Regions from separate parts of the Vreelandella vilamensis genome, predicted to be linked through region 2. Evidence: predicted binding sites of a transcription regulator. Region 2 holds the regulator's gene; the other holds the start of a gene.
The links. Region 2 encodes LexA, which represses DNA repair genes until DNA is damaged. Its sites were predicted from a motif close to TACTGTNTANNTANACAGTA; they were not measured.
Positions count from the first base shown of each region.

Region 1: a site for LexA is predicted at 1,759-1,778, ahead of recA (recombinase RecA). Genes of this name have one in related genera too.

Region 1 is NZ_JARWAN010000013.1:46,638-51,056, reverse strand. Features, by position in the region: gene mutS (DNA mismatch repair protein MutS) at 1-1,088, opposite strand, end outside; gene QC823_RS09335 (CinA family protein) at 1,186-1,698, shown strand; gene recA (recombinase RecA) at 1,821-2,945, shown strand; gene QC823_RS09325 (regulatory protein RecX) at 2,952-3,446, shown strand; gene alaS (alanine--tRNA ligase) at 3,594-4,419, shown strand, end outside.
Region 2 is NZ_JARWAN010000009.1:34,102-38,520, forward strand. Features, by position in the region: gene nagZ (beta-N-acetylhexosaminidase) at 1-595, opposite strand, end outside; gene QC823_RS07305 (L,D-transpeptidase family protein) at 660-1,178, opposite strand; gene QC823_RS07310 (TetR/AcrR family transcriptional regulator) at 1,156-1,833, opposite strand; gene lexA (transcriptional repressor LexA) at 2,123-2,794, shown strand; gene QC823_RS07320 (energy-coupling factor ABC transporter permease) at 2,838-3,509, opposite strand; gene purU (formyltetrahydrofolate deformylase) at 3,532-4,401, opposite strand.

The DNA of each region.
Region 1 (4,419 bases), on a different contig from region 2:
CGTGGGCGGGCGCTATAAAGCGCCACACGGGCGAGAATACGCTCGACATCGCCAACGGCGCTTAAGGTCTCGCGCAGGCTCATGTAAGCGGCATCGAGGGTTAATAGCGCCACCCCGGCTTGGCGCTTTTGCACAACATCACGCTGGCGCAGCGGGCGGTTGAGCCAGCGCTTTAATAACCGCGAGCCCATGGCGGTGGTGCAAGTATCCAGTACGCTGGCCAGGGTATTGTCTTGCCCACCGCCTAAGTTGGTATCGATCTCCAAGTTGCGCCGGCTGGCCGCGTCAATCACGACCGTGTCGTCGCGGTTCTCGACGCCAATGGCGGTGACGTGCGGCAGGCGCGAGCGCTGAGTATCGCGGGCATAGTCAATCAATACGCCAGCGGCCAGCAGGGCGGTGTTCAGATGAGCGCAGCCGAAACCACGCAAGTCCTGCACTTCAAATTGATCGCACAGGCTTCGTGTCGCGCTCTCCAGGTCATAAAGCCATTCGCCTTGACGGCGCAGGCTACGTTCTCGGGAAAGCGACTCGGGTAGCGTCAGATGCTCCGGCACCAGCAGCTCCGCCGGGGAGAGGCGAGTCAGTTCGGCGAGCATTTCTTCTTCGTTTTCGACTTCCAGTATGCTAAAGCGCCCGCTGGAGAGTTCGAGCCAGGCAAGCCCCCAGCGCTCGCCGCCTTGGGCAATCGACGCGAGCACATTATCGCGGCGCGCGTCGAGCAGGGCTTCATCGTGCAGCGTGCCGGGAGTAACGATCCGCACCACTTGGCGATCAACCGGGCCTTTGCTGGTGGCCGGGTCGCCAATTTGCTCGCAGATGGCGACGGACTCACCGGCGTTGACCAGCCGCGCTAAATAGCCTTCGGCGCTGTGGTAGGGCACCCCCGCCATGGGGATGGGCTTACCGCCGGATTGGCCGCGTTGGGTGAGGGTGATATCTAACAGCGCGGCGGCCCGTTTGGCGTCGTCGAAAAATAGCTCATAAAAATCCCCCATGCGGTAAAACAGCAATACCTCGGGGTGCTCGCGCTTTATCTTTAAATACTGTGCGATCATCGGCGTATGCGCCGGTGTGCTGCTGGCCATGAGTGTCCTGGAGTGCGCGTGTTCGTCGAGTATGTGAAATCGTCGTGTGAAAACCGGTATTCTACGCTGAAGTGATGATCGACATGAAGGAGTGACCATGGCACCAAGCGTTGAGAGTTTAAAAAACTTGGATTTAACCTTGCTGGCACAGCGGCTCGGCAAATTGTGCATCACTTATCACGTGGAAGTGAGTGCCGCAGAGTCGTGTACCGGCGGTGGGATCGCCAGCGCCATTACCGCTGTGCCGGGAAGCTCAGCGTATTTCTCGACCGGTTACGTCACCTACTCTAATGCGGCAAAAACGCGCCTTTTGGGCGTGCCCAAAGAGACACTCGAAAGCCAGGGCGCGGTCAGCGAGGCGGTGGTAAACGCAATGGTGGCTGGCGCTTGCCGCGAAAGCGGGGCGGATTTGGCTGTCGCGGTCAGTGGTGTGGCAGGCCCTGACGGGGGCAGTGACGAAAAGCCGGTCGGCACCGTGTGGCTAGCGTGGGGGAATGTTAATGCACAGCAGGCGGAGTGTTTGCACTTCCCCGGTGATCGTCAGGCGGTGCGTGAACAGGCGGTGCGCCAAGGCATCGCGCGGTTAATCGTGGCACTGGATAAACGCTAGCAAAAGAAAAGCGCAGAAAATGCCGCCGGGCATTTGTTTATTGACCAATCTTTGGCATACTGCTGGCTAACTATACAGTTTTATAAACTGTCTTATAAACAGCTTCTATGAGGACTCTCCGGATGGCTCAGGACGAAAACCGCACGAAGGCACTAAACGCCGCACTCAGCCAGATCGACCGTCAGTTTGGGAAAGGCACCGTGATGCGCCTAGGCGATACGCCCCGGGTGGTGATGCCGTCGGTTTCCACCGGCTCGCTCGGGCTCGATATTGCGCTGGGCATTGGTGGCTTGCCGTTTGGCCGCGTGGTGGAAATTTTCGGCCCCGAGTCGTCGGGTAAAACGACGCTAACGCTTTCGGTGATTGCCGAAGCGCAAAAACAAGGCAAGGTGTGTGCTTTCGTCGACGCCGAGCACGCCCTAGACCCAAGCTACGCCGAGAAGCTTGGGGTTAACTTGGATGATCTTTTGGTCTCGCAGCCCGATACCGGCGAGCAAGCGCTGGAAATCACCGACATGCTGGTGCGCTCCGGTGGCGTTGACGTCATTGTCATTGACTCCGTGGCGGCGCTTACGCCGCGCGCTGAGATTGAAGGCGAGATGGGCGACTCCCACGTGGGCCTTCAAGCGCGTTTGATGTCGCAGGCGCTGCGTAAGGTCACCGGAAACATGAAAAATGCCAACTGCATGGTGATTTTCATCAACCAGATCCGCATGAAAATCGGGGTGATGTTTGGCAGCCCAGAAACCACCACCGGCGGTAATGCACTGAAGTTCTACTCCAGCGTGCGCTTGGATATTCGTCGCACCGGCTCGGTAAAATCCGGTGACGAAGTCACCGGTAACGAAACCCGCGTGAAAGTGGTGAAAAACAAGGTGGCGCCGCCATTTAGGCAAGCCGAGTTCCAGATTCTTTACGGCAAAGGCATTTATCACGCCGGTGAGGTGATTGATCTTGGCGTACAGTGCAACCTGGTCGATAAAGCCGGCGCTTGGTACAGCTACAAGGGCAAAAAGATTGGCCAAGGCAAAGCCAACGCCGCGCAATACCTCGAAGATAACCCCGAGACAATGGACGAGATCGAAAGCCAAATTCGTGGACAGCTACTCGCGCAGCCCGACCCGAACAAAGATAGCGGCAAAGATGGAGGCAAAGACGGCGGCAAAAGCGATGGCAAAAAGAAAGCGACGGCGGAAGCCTCTGCCGACCAAGCGCCGCTTGAATCCGATAGCGACGAGTTGCTGTAAGCCGTGATGGCGTTTGGCACTTCCAGCACTTCCAACACGAGTGCATCCGGTAAACCCGAGCGCTCGCCCCGCGAGATCGCGATTACCCTGCTGGCTCGGCGTGAATACTCCCGCGCTGAGCTGGCATCCCGCCTTGAGCGCAAAGACGTGCCGGCTGACGAAATCGACGCCTGCTTGAATGCACTTGCCGAGCAAGGTCTCCAGTCCGATACGCGCTTTGCCGAAAGTTTTATTCGCTCACGCATTTTTCGCGGACAAGGCGTGCGGCGCATTGAAAGCGAGTTGCGACAGCGTGGTGTCGATTCCGCCACGTATGCGGCCGCGTTAGCGGAGGTGGTGGCGCAAGAGGAGGTGGACTGGTGTGAACTTGCCTGCGAAGCCCTTTCCCGGCGGTTTTCCACCCCCGGCGATAGCCCCAAAGAGCGCGCCAAGCGCGAGCGTTTTCTGGCCAATCGCGGCTTTGATTTTGATCAGATTCGCTACGCGCTTTCGATGCTTTAACGCCATCCAAAGTGGCGATTTTCTTGTGTCTCCCACTAACTGCGGCTTTAGTCGTTTGACAACTGCGCTATAATAGCCTTTTTGCGACCCCGGCGAGTAGCGGCTAAAGCGCCCTGGGGCATCACGCTTTCTTGTTACGGATACCCTATGAAAAGCGCAGAAATCAGAACAGCCTTTCTCGACTATTTTGCCCAGCACGGGCACACCATCGTGCCCACCAGCTCGCTGGTGCCGGGCAATGACCCGACGCTTTTGTTCACCAACGCGGGCATGGTGCCATTTAAAGATGTCTTTCTTGGGCGTGACCCACGCCCCTACGTGCGCGCCACCTCAGCGCAGCGCTGCGTGCGCGCCGGTGGCAAGCATAATGATTTGGATAACGTCGGCTATACCGCGCGCCACCATACCTTCTTTGAAATGTTGGGCAACTTCAGCTTCGGCGATTACTTCAAGCGTGATGCGATTCGCTTTGCCTGGTCGTTTCTCACTGAAACCCTCGGCCTGCCGAAAGACAAACTTTGGGTAACGGTGCATATCAGTGATGACGAAGCGGAAGCGATCTGGAAAGACGAGATTGGCGTCGACCCTGAACGCTTCTCCAAGCTCGACGAAGATAACTTCTGGCAGATGGGCGACACTGGACCTTGCGGCCCGAGCTCCGAAATCTTTTTTGACCACGGCCCCGAGGTGTGGGGCGGCCCGCCCGGAAGCCCGGAAGAAGACGGTGACCGATACATCGAAATCTGGAACCTGGTCTTTATGCAGTTCGACCGCGACGCTGAGGGTACGCTTAATCCGCTGCCCAAGCCGTCGATCGATACCGGTCTAGGGTTGGAACGTGTTGCCGCCGTGATGCAGGGCGTGCACTCCAACTATGAAATCGACCTGTTTCAGAATTTGCTCCAGGCGGCGGCTCAAGCGACCGGCCACGCTGATACCAATACGCCGTCGCTGCGGGTGATTGCCGATCACA
Region 2 (4,419 bases):
CATGCTGCTTGATGGCATCTAACGGGCGCTTATCAACAGGAAGCGCTATATGCGAATCTTCTGCCACACTGCCGTGACCTGGAAAGTGCTTACCGATGGCCGCCATACCCGCTTCATGGAGTCCATAAATAAAAGCCTGACCCAAGGCACTGACTTGTTCAGGGTCGGCGCCAAAACTACGATCACCAATCACGCTTGAAGCGCCGCTATCGATATCCAACACTGGTGCAAACGTGATGTCTATTCCGCAGGCCGACATTTCTAAGCCCAGCAACCAACCGGCATCTTTCGCCAACGCAACGCTTTCTGTTTTTGCGTTTTGATAGCGTTTACCCAAAGCTGCCATCGGCGGCAAGCGTGACACTCCGTCTTTGATACGCTGTACGCGACCGCCTTCTTGATCTATTGCAATAAGAAGCCCTGGCCGTTCGCGACGAATGGCATCGCAAAGCATACGCACCTGATAGGCATTTTCGACGTTGCGCGCAAATAAAATCACGCCACCAACAGCTGGGGCTTTTAATAGCTTGCGCTCATCGCGAGTTAACGAAAGCCCTTCAAGGTCAAGCATGACCGGGCCAAAGGGGTGCGACATAACGAAAGATCCTGAAAAAAGGAGCGCTAATTTTAGACCAACACTCGCTACATGCAACTTTTCGCTAACCGTGTAGCCACACTGGCGTTCCCGCCGGTGTATGGTCAAATACGTAGAGCAAATCGTCCTGGCTTAGGCGAATACAGCCGTGAGACAGAGGTTTTCCCATAGGTTCGCTTTGTGGCGTGCCGTGTAAATAGATATAACGGCGCTGAGAGTCCACGCAGCCGCCACGGTTATAACCCCTCTCTAAACCACAAAGCCACAGAATACGGGTTAATATCCAATCGCGCTCGGGATACTGCTGCCCTAGCGAAGGCGTGTAGACTTCACCTGTCCAGCGGCGACCACGAAAAACCGCGCTCAACGGCGCATCGCCTCCAATAGCGGCACGTACATAATGCCATCCATGGGGTGTTTTCCCGCTACTTTCGTCCTGCCCTGTGCCGGCCTTCGCGGTAGACACTAAGCAAGAGAAAAGCGCTTTTTCTCCTTTCCATGAAGTAAGCGTCTGGCACTGAGTATCAATCTCCAGCCAATAGGCGTGCAAGGGCGGTAACTCACTGAGCTTGGGCGTCCGCATAATTCTCCTCATCGGCGCTTGCAGGCAGCGGCGCGTTCATCGCGGCGACGACGACGGGGCGTAACCGCCTGACAAGGTCGCGCACAGAAACCTGCTCTTGATAGTCTTTTTCCGCAATATCGCGTAGCGCATCCAATCCTGAGAGCGTAAAAATCACGGTTCCTAGCATGAAATGCAGACGCCAAAAACGCTCAGCATCGGGGATAGTCGGTGTTGCCTGACGCACAAGCTCCGTAAAACGCGTGAACACATCACCGTACTCGTCTTGAATAAAACGACGTAAATGCCCCTGTGCTTGGCTATAAGCAAGGCCAAGCAGACGCATGAACACCTTCAAGCTATTCCGCTCGGCAGGCACGGCCAGCACCGTCGTGGCCATAGTTTCTAGCAGCACCTCTAGGGGAATTACCCGCCCTTGGTAGCGTGCTTCCAGCTCATCTAACGCGGTATGAAAGCGCTGTGTAAAGGGATCAAGATAGCGAGAGAACACCGCTTGAATTAAGGCTTTTTTAGAACCGAAGTGATAGTTCACTGCAGCCAAATTGACCCGCGCCTTACTGGTGATATTACGCAGCGACGTTTCCGCAAAACCGCGTTCAGCAAACAGAACTTCAGCGGTATCCAATATCCGTGTCACCGTATCAGACTGAGCCATGGTCGCTCCTAAAAACGAGTGTTTTAAACATTTTAGAATATTACGCCAAGCGATATCCGGGCTCAATGTTTGATGAATCGGGCACTTTTAACGCTAACGCGACATTTGCTTTATTGCGCTTAAACAAACGCACCAGAAAAAATGAGGAAAATTGGCTGTAACGGTTGCACTGGACAGAGCAACATACTGTATACTTAATCACACAAAACCATTTAACGTTATTGACTGAGTCAGTACTAGCGAGATGTCAAAACGTGCATAAATCAAAACTGCAAAAAAGGAGCTTGCGATGTCACGGCCTTTAACAGCTCGTCAGCAGAATGTTTACGACTTTATTGTCAAAACCATGAGCGAGTACGGTTACCCGCCGACCCGCGCCGAAATCGCTAAAGCACTTGGGTTTCGCTCCCCTAACGCAGCCGAAGAGCACTTGCGCGCACTAGAACGCAAAGGCACCATTCGCATTATCCGTAACACCTCTCGCGGTATCCGCTTGCCCGCGCAAGAAACTCTCGAGGGGCAAGAGCTCTCAAACGAGTCTACCGCTGATGGCACAATGCCTAGCGGCTTGCCGGTTATTGGCGAAGTCGCAGCGGGTAGCCCCGTGTTAGCTAATGAACACATTGATCGCTATTGCCCGCTACCGCCTGAATACTTCACGCCGAAAGCCGATTACTTATTGCGTGTACGGGGACTCTCAATGAAAGATGTGGGCATTTTAGAAGGAGACCTGCTGGCGGTTCATCGCACAGAACGTGTGCGTGATGGCCAAATCGTTGTCGCTCGCATTGAAGACGAAGTCACTGTTAAGCGCTTTAAGCGTCAAGGGCACAACGTTCAACTGCTTGCCGAAAACGCAGAGTTCGATCCGATTGTGATCGACCTACGTACTCAAGCGTTAGAGATCGAAGGTGTTGGCGTTGGCGTCATTCGTGGCGGTAACGGCCAAGCCCTTGGGTAAACCCCTCCCCGGGAAGCTTTAGGGAAAAGCTTCGGGAAACGTACTATTGCATATCGATATAACGGTGGTCATTAAATGTGGCCACCCAATTCGGATGGTAGACCAACAAAACGCTTAACAACATCCCGGTGATAAAGGCTTCAGACGGCATTAATAATGGTAGAAAACGTGCATATTCCTGTGCCAAATATACGGCTTCAGGATCGGTGCCCGCGGCGACAATCAGCCCAACGGCAGTCAAGCCGCCTCCCAACGTCGCAAGAGCCGAGCCAAAAAAACCACATACAAACATAAAAACCATTAGATTATCAGGCAGTTTACGATCCACAAGTCGCCAGATAATCCCCACCACCAATGCCGGAATAATGCCGGTGACTAGCACATTCACGCCCAGCAATGACCACTCATTACGGCCAATCACTACCATCGCCACGTTAATCATCACATTGCTAATGAGCGCAAGCGGTGCTTTAAAAACCAGCGTCATCAATGCCGTAAAAACCAAATGCAGTGTCAACCAATCAACGGCTTGAGCCCGCAATTGCCACATCAACACAACCGCCAAGGTTGCGGCCAGCCAACGATGCTGCAGTGCTGTATCCGCGAATAAGGGCTGCCACGGCTTCAGCGCCAAAATACGCCCCAGCACCGCTAACGAAACCGCGCCGCATAACCACAATGCCCAAGGAGCCAGCACACTCTGTGCAAATGACATCGCTACCTCATCCGTTGATGGATTAGCTAAATACCACTGTCTTGTTTCCGTGAATAATCACACGGTCTTCCAAATGCCAACGCAGTCCGCGCGCCAGTACCGCCTTTTCTACATCGCGCCCGAAGCGCACAAGATCTGTCGGCGTATGACAGTGACTCACGCGATGAATATCTTGTTCAATAATCGGCCCGGCATCGAGCTCTTCGGTGACGTAGTGACAGGTAGCACCTATCAGCTTCACGCCACGCTCATAGGCCTGATGATAGGGTTTTGCCCCGGCGAACGAAGGTAAAAAACTGTGATGAATGTTGATCACACGACCCCGATAACGCTGACACAGCGCTGGCGGCAAAATCTGCATATAACGCGCCAGCACCACACAATCGGTATCCAGGGCTTCAATTTTCGCTTCGATAGCATCAAATGCGGGTTGCTTATTCTGCGGGTCAACGGGGAGATGGTAATATGGAATGCCGTACCATTCAGTAAGGGCGCGCATGGCATCATGGTTAGAAATGACCCCAACGATATCGCACGCCAACTCCCCCGCCTGCCAACGATAGAGCAAATCGACGAGGCAGTGGGATTCTTTTGAGACCATCAAGACAACGCGCGGTTTACGCTTCGTATCGGTTAACGCCCACTGCATATTGAATTCTTCTGCCACCGGCGTAAAACCCTCGCGCAGCGCCTCTAGTGTGATACCTAGCGAGTCGGCCAAAATTTCATAACGCATGAAAAAGCGTCCAGTTTCTAAATCAGAGTGCTGACTCGCCTCGGTAATAGAGCCGCCCTGCTGGGCGATAAAACTGGATACACGCGCCACGATTCCAATCTGATCGGGACACGATACCACCAAGCGATAATAATGAGACTGAGAGAAAATCGACATAGGTAAGCGTACTCTATC